Regions from separate parts of the Idiomarina sp. ST20R2A10 genome, predicted to be linked through region 1. Evidence: predicted binding sites of a transcription regulator. Region 1 holds the regulator's gene; the other holds the start of a gene.
What was found. Region 1 encodes LexA, which represses DNA repair genes until DNA is damaged. Its sites were predicted from a motif close to TACTGTATNNNNATACAGTA; they were not measured.

Region 2: the regulator LexA is predicted to act here: its motif matches at 1,484-1,503, upstream of ACP7H9_RS00385 (YebG family protein).

The regions. Positions count from the first base shown of each region.
Region 1 is NZ_JBNIEY010000003.1:241,388-246,084, reverse strand. Features, by position in the region: gene plsB (glycerol-3-phosphate 1-O-acyltransferase PlsB) at 1-1,481, opposite strand, end outside; gene lexA (transcriptional repressor LexA) at 1,613-2,230, shown strand; gene ACP7H9_RS06925 (SOS-response cell division inhibitor) at 2,227-2,664, shown strand; gene coxB (cytochrome c oxidase subunit II) at 2,970-4,091, shown strand; gene ctaD (cytochrome c oxidase subunit I) at 4,102-4,697, shown strand, end outside.
Region 2 is NZ_JBNIEY010000001.1:69,022-73,718, reverse strand. Features, by position in the region: gene ACP7H9_RS00395 (DEAD/DEAH box helicase) at 1-124, shown strand, start outside; gene ACP7H9_RS00390 (M14 family metallopeptidase) at 153-1,064, opposite strand; gene ACP7H9_RS00385 (YebG family protein) at 1,141-1,455, opposite strand; gene ACP7H9_RS00380 (MFS transporter) at 1,591-2,772, shown strand; gene ACP7H9_RS00375 (flavin reductase family protein) at 2,762-3,418, opposite strand; gene ACP7H9_RS00370 (hypothetical protein) at 3,552-3,971, shown strand; gene ACP7H9_RS00365 (hypothetical protein) at 3,952-4,146, shown strand; gene arfB (alternative ribosome rescue aminoacyl-tRNA hydrolase ArfB) at 4,143-4,553, opposite strand; gene ACP7H9_RS00355 (hypothetical protein) at 4,596-4,697, opposite strand, start outside.

The DNA of each region.
Region 1 (4,697 bases):
GGTTCCTGTGCCCCACGGGTGACCGACTCATGCCAGTTCGGCGCCACTTTGTCCAAATGGTGTTTTAAATTAATAGGCTGACCGAAAGTCACAAAACCCTGACCAAAGTTGCGCAGCTTGGCAACGGTTTTCAGAATTTGAAAAACCGACTCTTTTTCTTTGTCCTTACCTTTAAGCTCTTTCAGGTAAGTCGCTACTTCCATAATATGCTCGTAACCAAGGTAAACAGGTACCAGTGACACTGGCCGTTGCTGGTCACGCAACATGCCCTGCACGGTCATTGCCAGCATACCGGTTTTAGGCGGCAATAAGCGGCCGGTTCTGGAGCGGCCGCCTTCACTGAAGTATTCCACCGGGTAGCCTTTTTGGAACAACCAGCACAAATATTCACGAAAAACCGCTGAATACAGTTTATTGCCACGAAAACTGCGGCGAATAAAGAACGCACCACCACGGCGGAAAATACCGCCAACCGGGAAAAAGTTAAGATTCACGCCAGCCGCGATATGCGGCGGTACAAGGCCTTCTTTATAAATAACGTAGCTGAGCAGCAAGTAGTCCATATGGCTGCGGTGACAAGGCACATAGATAACTTCGTGCCCTTGTTGCGCCAGTCGTCTAATCGTATCCCCGCCTTTTACATGGATGCCGTTGTAAATCCGGTTCCACATCCAGGTCATAAAACGATCTAACACCCGGATAAGTGTTGAATTATAGTTGGCGGCTATTTCATCGATATAAGATAAAGCGCGCTTGCGGGCGGCTTCTTCACTAATCTTTTTGCCTCTGACTTCATCCGATACAGCCTTTTTTAACGCCGGCGTATTAATGAGTGCTGACATCAGCTCTTTGCGCTGACTCAGTTTAGGGCCGGCAACGGCATGGCGCATACGTACGAAATGAACACGCGCTACCCGCGCTAATTTGTGCGCAATACGCATATCAGTGCCGTGGTCACGCGCCATAGTGCCCAGACTCACCGAACGAGAGAAACGCAGCAACACTTGTCGACCAGAAAAAATTACCAGCCAGAATTTACGCCAATGGCCCGGGTTATCTAAGTCACCGGTCATGGTGTTACCGGCATGCGCCTCTTCTCCTGCCTGGCGGCCCCAGAATACGCCCGCAGGTATCAGTTGCACATCCAGCTCCGGCTGGTCTTTATGCAGGGTTAATAACTGGTGAAATTCGGATACCGTTTGATCAGATACCTCGTTCGCCAGCTCTTCCAGGTACATGATTCGGTTATAGGTTTTACCATTAACCTCAAGAGGGTCGACAGGGTCTGGCAAACCGCGCTTCTGCGCCGCCCGCTGCAAAATGGATAGATCCGCTTTAGAGGTTGAACGCATTACATAGACAATTGGCTTGCCAACAGTTGCTGAATGCTCTTCTTCAGTACCATCCCAAATTTCCTGAAAGCGCGTTAACCAGCGTAACGGGTATTTAAAAATTGGGAAAAAGCGGCTTATTCCTTTCATATAGAGACCTCTGTTTTAAACAGAAATACAGGATACCAACTTCGTGTAAAAATGTCGTTCAAGAAATTACTTGCGAAATCAATTTACCTGTATATACTCACAGTATCACTGTACAAATAAACAGGTACATTATGCGCCCGTTAACACCAAGACAATCTGAAATTCTTGAGCTTATTAAGGATAATCTGCACGCAACCGGTATGCCGCCGACTCGTGCCGAAATTGCTCATAAGCTGGGTTTTCGCTCTGCCAACTCCGCAGAGGAGCACCTGAAAGCGCTGGCCCGTAAAGGCGTTATTGAAATACTACCCGGCATGTCTCGCGGCATTCGCCTTGTCGGCGATGACTACGATATCGCCGATGGTCTGCCGTTAATAGGCCAGGTTGCAGCGGGCGAACCTTTATTGGCTGAACAACATGTTGAAGGTCATTACAAAATTGACGAATCACTGTTTCATCCTGCCGCCAGTTTCTTACTAAAAGTAAACGGTATGAGCATGAGAGACATTGGAATTTTAGACGGTGACTTACTGGCTGTACATAAAACCGAACAAGCACGTAACGGACAAATAGTCGTTGCACGAGTTGAAGACGAAGTCACTGTAAAGCGTTTTGAACAGCGCGGAAAAACTATTTTGCTTCACCCCGAAAATAACGATTTCTCGACCATTACTGTCAATCTTGCAGAGCAAGTTTTTGCCATTGAAGGGCTTGCGGTGGGTGTGATCAGAAACGGAGCGACCTTATGAAAACTCAATATCAGCAAAAATTACATCATCCGGGTCTGTGGACTGCTGAAACGTCAGTATCACCCTTCCCTATGGATGCGAAAAGCAGTCAGGATTCATTCGACGTCGATAGTCTGTCTCCAGTTGTGCAGCGCGCGTTACAACAAAAACCCAGCCAGTGGGTAACAGTTATTGGCGGCGACAAAAACGTCATTCAACAGCTTATCGCTTGTGGCGTTGCTGAATCTCAAATTCGCTGGTTACGGAGTCACTCGGTTGAGCGCTGTGAATGGGCGCTGGAGCAAGCTCTACTCGCTGGTACCAGCAGTATGGTTATCGGTTATCTTGATTCTGTTTCCAGTCGCACCTGGCAGCGTGCGAAAATGGCCAGTAAATTAAGCGAAACACAGTATTTTCTGTTTGATAAAAACACACTGACATCCCACCTGCACTAACCCCACCTTTGTTAGTGTGTTTTCTTCCCCAAGGCTGCTTTTGCAGCCTTTTTTTAACAGATCCGCTTATTTTTTGTTCGTTCGTGTGATTTGATCTGGATCTTTCGTTGTAAATTCGTTAATAAATGCAGTACCCGAATATAAAAATAATATAACAACGATAACTACAACAAAGAGTCAGTAGAGAAAGCGATTTCTGGGGAGAAGCTGTACCTTTTTCTGCTTACCTCTTTGTTCTTCTAATTCAGGCTAGCAAAACTTGCTTTGCTGTCTCATTGAAGAATAAGAGGAGAAGCCACGTGAAAATGAAGCCTTTGTGGGCACTATTGGCGCTAACGAGTCTACCGGCTGCTGCTCAGTCGCGTCTCAATATGACCCAAGGTGTCACTGAAGTGAGTAACCGGGTTTACGATCTCCACATGACGATTTTCTACATCTGCTGTGTGATTGGCGTGATTGTATTTGGTCTCATGTTTATTTCGATGATCCGACACCGGAAGTCGAAGAACCCAACCCCCTCCAATTTCCATGAAAACGTCAAAGTAGAAATAGCCTGGACTATAGTGCCGCTGCTGATACTTGCAGGTATGGCAGTGCCGGCGACCACGACACTAATTGCCATGGAAGACACTTCAGATGCAGATGTAACGGTGCAAGTCACCGGATCGCAATGGAAATGGCACTACAAATACTTTGAAAATGAGGTCGAATACTTCAGCCGTTTAGCCACTCAGCAAGAACAAATTGATAATCAGTTTGAGAAAGGCGAAAACTACCTGCTCGAAGTGGACCGTCCGTTAGTTATTCCAACCAATAAGAAAGTGCGTTTTCTGGTTACCTCAGATGATGTTATTCACAGCTGGTGGGTTCCTGACTTCGCCATTAAAAAAGACGCGAACCCCGGTTTTATTAATGAAACCTGGACTAGGGTAGATGAGCCCGGAATTTATCGTGGTCAATGTGCCGAGTTGTGTGGCAAAGACCATGGCTTCATGCCCATCGTTGTTATAGCGAAGGAGCCCGCCGAATACGAAAAATGGATTACCGAGAAAGAAGAAGAGCAACGTAAAGCACGCGAACGTGAACAAGAGTTGCTTGCTATGGAAATGTCAGAAGACGAACTCATGGACCTCGGTGAGAAAGTATACAACAGTACTTGTGCAGCTTGTCACCAGGCTAACGGTCAAGGCGTAAACGGCGTGTTCCCGGCACTTGCTGGTTCAGGCGTTGCGGTAGATCCTGAAGCCATAGACAAACACATCGACACCGTTGTTAACGGCGTTACCGGCACGGCTATGCAAGCCTTTGGAAGTCAGCTTTCCATGCGCGAGTTAGCCGCAGTTATCACCTACGAGCGTAATGCCTGGGGTAACGATACCGGAGACCTGATTCAGGCCGCCGATATTAACGAAGTCATGAATCAATAAGGAGACGGTGATGAGCACTGTAGTGGAAGAGACACATCACGATACACACCACGATCATAAGCCGTCTGGTATTGGTCGCTGGCTATTTACAACGAACCATAAAGATATTGGTTCGATGTATTTATGGTTTAGCTTCACCATGTTCCTGGTGGGCGGCGCTATGGCAATGATCATTCGCGCGGAACTGTTCCAACCCGGATTACAACTTGTTGAACCCCAGTTTTTTAACCAAATGACCACGGTGCATGGTCTGGTTATGATTTTTGGTGCCGTTATGCCTGCTTTTACGGGCTTGGCTAACTGGATGATCCCCATGATGATTGGCGCACCAGATATGGCGCTGCCCCGGATGAATAACTGGAGCTTCTGGATTTTACCTTTTGCTTTCATGATTTTGCTGGGTTCTTTGTTTATGGAAGGTGGCGGCCCGGCATTTGGCTGGACAGCTTACGCACCGCTTTCCACAACTTACAGCTCGGATTCAACGGCATTGTTCGTATTTTCAGTACACATTATGGGTATTTCATCCATTATGGGCGCTATTAACGTCATCGTGACTATTATGAACATGCGCGCACCGGGCATGAATTACATGAAAATGCCATT
Region 2 (4,697 bases), on a different contig from region 1:
AGTTATTCCGGGTTTTGAACCAGACCCCAGCATAAAGCCGGAGCCGATTCAGAAGCCTCGTACGGGGCGTCCTCAAAACTCTCGTCGTGCGCCTCGCCAGAAGCGCCCGGACACACGACGTTAATTCTACCGCAGACCAGCAGGACCGGACTTTACTTTAAGAAGTCCAGTCCTCCGGTTACCGCAGCAACTTGTGCTTGAATACACTGTTCAGGCGTTGCTTTCGGGCTGTCGGGATACACTTCTGTAGTCGTCGCATACTCTGCTTTGCTAAAGCTAATGCACAAACCCATTTTCGCCGTTGGCAATAAAATAACGCCACGCTGAGCAATATCCTCGCCTATCAGTTTATTTTCGTCGTCGGCATCGGCAATATGAGTGACCTCTTCCACCGAATCTAACACCGCCTTCTGAAACTCAGGATAAGGCTTTTCTGAATTTCCAACCAAATAGAACCCATCCGGAATATTCCAGTTCGTATTCACTTTTCCATCCATCGCCGCTTTGGCCGGACGAAACTCGCTGTTATCCGTATCCGTTGTTTCGTGTAAATCTATGTGGGCCAGAATATCTACGCCTAAGCCAGCAACATAATTCATAATGTGCGCGCATTCCCCGGCAGGAGAATCAGCGACAAAAGAGCGATTAGGATCAATGGCCGCCGGATTCCAACGGTTGATGGTTTCATAGCCCCAGGGACTCAAACATGGCGCTACCACCACATTGAAGTGTGGCTGGTAATCTTTCGCTTTGGTTTCAATAAAGCGCAACGCACCATGGACACCACTGGTTTCATACCCATGTACTCCGCCGGTAACCAAAACCGTTGGCTTCGAGTCATCCCAGTTTTTTGTTCTGACCACAAATAAAGGATAAGTACCGCTGTCGTACGCAAGTTCACCATATTGGTCTACATCGAAATCGCTTTTAAAGGTTTCAATCTTACTAACCACATCATCGAAGTAAGAGCGCTTTTTCGTTTGCTCGGCCAGCCACTGAGCTTTTTCTGTCGCTCCCCATGGGGTGCCCGGTGTTCCGATATGGTAAATCGTTTGTTGCGTCATATTTTAATCCTATTCACTTAAAACAAGGCGGCTATATTAGCAAAGTCTTTGCCGGCACCAAATGAAATACCGGTAACTAAGCCGCTTTGGTCGATTCTTTATCCGCAGGCTTAGACACTTCGGCTTTTTCTGTCGATGTTTTTTCGGTCTTAGGTTTTTTGGGCTTTTTAGCCCCTAATGCAATAAGTACATTTTCACGCTCTTTCGCTAAAAACAGAGCCATATCCTCAAGCTGTTGCTCATCAGTAAACAGTTCGCTACTTTTAATTAATGGGTTCAGGGCTTCTGCCATATCCAGAATTTTATCGTGCGCATCGGCTTCGGCTTTTGAAGTGAAGGTCATTTTCTCGGCTCCGTCGCGAATAACTACATATTGGGTTACTACAGCCATGGTATGGTCCTTTGCTGATGTGTAAATATACTGTTTATTTGTACAGTAAAGTGACATAGATTGCAATAGTTGTAGCATTCGCTAAACTGCGCACTCCGAACAGGCCTTCGTTACGACAGGAAGTAAATCCGCCCTATGCAGTTCTCAAAAATACAAGTTCTACTGGCCATTTTTGCAATGGCAATTGGAAGCTTTGCCATTGGTATTGGTGAGTTTGTCATTATGGGGCTGCTGCCCGACGTCGCTGCAGACTTTAATACCGACACCCGGGAAACAGGCCACTTAATCAGTCTTTATGCGCTTGGTGTGGTTATCGGAGCTCCGCTTATTACCATTTTATTTGCCAGGCTGCCACGCAAACCTATGTTACTTGCACTAATGCTGGCATTTTCTCTGGGCAACTTCGCCAGTGCCTCAGCAGACAATTACACATTACTTCAGGTGTTACGTTTCTTAACTGGCCTGCCTCACGGTGCTTATTTCGGGATTGCCTGTTTGGTTGCGGCCGATATGGTTCGTAAAAATCAACGTGGTATGGCAGTAACTATGGTGATGATGGGACTCACGGTAGCTATCCTGGTCGGAAATCCTTTAGCCACCTGGTTAGGGCAGCTTATTGACTGGCGCACCGTATATCATACCGTGGGAGCTCTAGGCTTACTGGCCTTTGTCATGATTTTCATTGTGGTACCCAAACACCCGAATGAAAAGAAAACTTCTGCCCGTGGAGAGATGCAGGCATTACAAAACCCTCAAGTCTGGCTGACTTTAGCCATAGGGGCCATTGGCTTCGGCGGCATGTTTGCGGTACTGAGCTACATAGCTCCAACACTAATAAACGCCACCGGCTTGGATTCTCACTGGATACCTGTTGCTTTATTTATCTACGGACTGGGATCCTTGGCGGGTAGTTTGGTCGGCGGCTGGGCTGCCGACAGAAATCTGAAATTAACCATTGGCGGTTCTCTGGTATGGTCGGCAATTGTGCTGGCAATTTATCCCTTAACACTGCAGAGTCTCTGGACGGTGATGCCTATGGTGTTATTACTTGGTAGTTCCGCCGCGCTGGTTCCGGCTCTGCAGGTACGTTTAATGGACGTTGCCGGAGAAGCCCAGACTTTAGCAGCATCGTTAAACCACTCCGCTTTTAATGCGGCTAACGCCTTAGGTGCCTGGCTGGGTGGTCTTGCTATTATTTCTCCACTTAGTTGGCAAGGAACCGGCTGGGTTGGGTGCGCGCTATCGCTGGCCGGTCTGCTACTCTTTTGGGTTACTAAAAAGCACAGTCGCAGAACACCCAACATAGTTAGTCTTTAGGCTCGCCTTCTGCATCTAATTCACTAAGCTCCTCATCGGGTTTCGCATAAGACAAACGCGCAGCCCGCTGAGTGCGATGATACCCATCAAGGCCTGAAATTGTCATTGTGCCGAGCGATTCTATATCAATGAAACCATCGCTTTTCACCGCCTCTTCTTTAACTTCAACCCAACGAACTTCCCCAACAATTAATGCAGTGTCGTTATGTTGTATCGGAATAATTTCAACCTGCTGCATACCTATTCTGAGCGAACTTTCGGCCACATACGGCGCATGAAAACCGTCGACAAATTCGGGCGTCAGGCCACAAGCTTCAAACTCTGATGTTTCTCTGGGATACCGTGCTGAGGTCTGATGTGCTTGGCGAAAAAAATTTTCGTTAACTTGATTAATCGTATAAACACCACTCTCTTCAATGTTTTCCCAGGTGTGTCGGGTTACTGACTGAGGGCGCATAACAAACCCTAACAGAGGTGGGTTACTTCCCAGATGAACAACAGAACTTATCATGGCTAAATTATTTTGCTGATGCCGGTCTCGGGTACCAATGACATTGGCACTTTTAAACCCGGATAAACAATTCACAAAACGTGCGCGATCGCGGTCATTCATTTTCGCTAAATCTTGCTGTTTGTAGGTTTTCATTAAAGCTCCAGTTTATTTTTGTCGGCTATCTATACGTTTTATTTTGCAATTACGATCGTTTACAAATAACTTATTGCGAACTATTATCATTTGCGTTAGCTTGTTTAATCAAAGCCAGAATAAAGGATGCATAATGACTAACGCCTATCAAGAGTACTTTAACTCTCAGGAAAAGCTAAAAATAGCGAGCTCACTGCTCAACCAAAAAGATTATCGCGCTGCAACGACATTTCTCAGTCAGGCACGCGACTCAGCAAAACGGGCCTTCAGTGAACCTGTACTGGTGGGTAATGCCATCCAAAGCTTTACAACCTGTTCTATTTTGTTAATTGCTACCCATATTCGCTGCCAGCAAAAGCTACAGGCGTATGAGTTTCAACAAGAGAGTGTTGAGCAACTAACGTCATGGCTTAATCAGGCTAAAACTCGGCCACTAGAAGAGTTATGTCGCTACTGCTATCAACTCCTAATTACCGGTTGTCAGCATTCTCGTTGCCTGGGGCACTGTATGCAACAATTAGAGGAATCCGGTTATGCGCATGAACAAACCTGAACGCTTGCAACTTTCAATGAGTAAAGAGCAACTTAAAAAACTGCTGCTTGAGCAAAAGTTAGTGGCGAGTGATATTCGTTGCAGTGATTACTGCAGTCAGTGCGAGCTTAAACAGTTGATACTTGAATGCGCCAGAATAAACTGTTCCGGCTCATTGCAGAACTTCGACGGTTAGAAGTCTTTCTTTCGAAGTGCTTTTTTCTGTCCCTGCTGCTTTTTAGTGGTTAGTCGTCTTTCTTTAGCCGAGCGGCTGGGTTTCGTCGGAATGCGTTTTTTCTGAATCTGGGATGCGCTGCGGATTAAATCAATTAGTTGTTCCAGTGCCAACTCTCTATTACGTGCCTGACTGCGAGTTTCCTGAGACTTTATAATCACTTTTCCGCTTTGGGTAATACGGTGGTCAGATTTTTTCAGCAAGCGATTTTTATAAAAGTCAGGAAGTGAAGAGGCCTGAATATCAAAAATGAGTTGAGCCGCAGTTGCTACTTTATTCACGTTTTGCCCACCCGCTCCACTGGAACGGATAAACTGCCATTCAATTTCGCTCTCTGCTAACTCAACTCGTTGCGATATCTGAATCATTTTTCTCTTTATTACCAAAAAAATTAAACGATTTTACCCACATCACTCAGCGGGCTGGATAAAGTTATCTATGCCTTCTTCTTTCAAAGCGTCGAGGGCTTCAGCAAGCGCATCATCTTCGTTCTCAAACGCATCTTCCCAAAG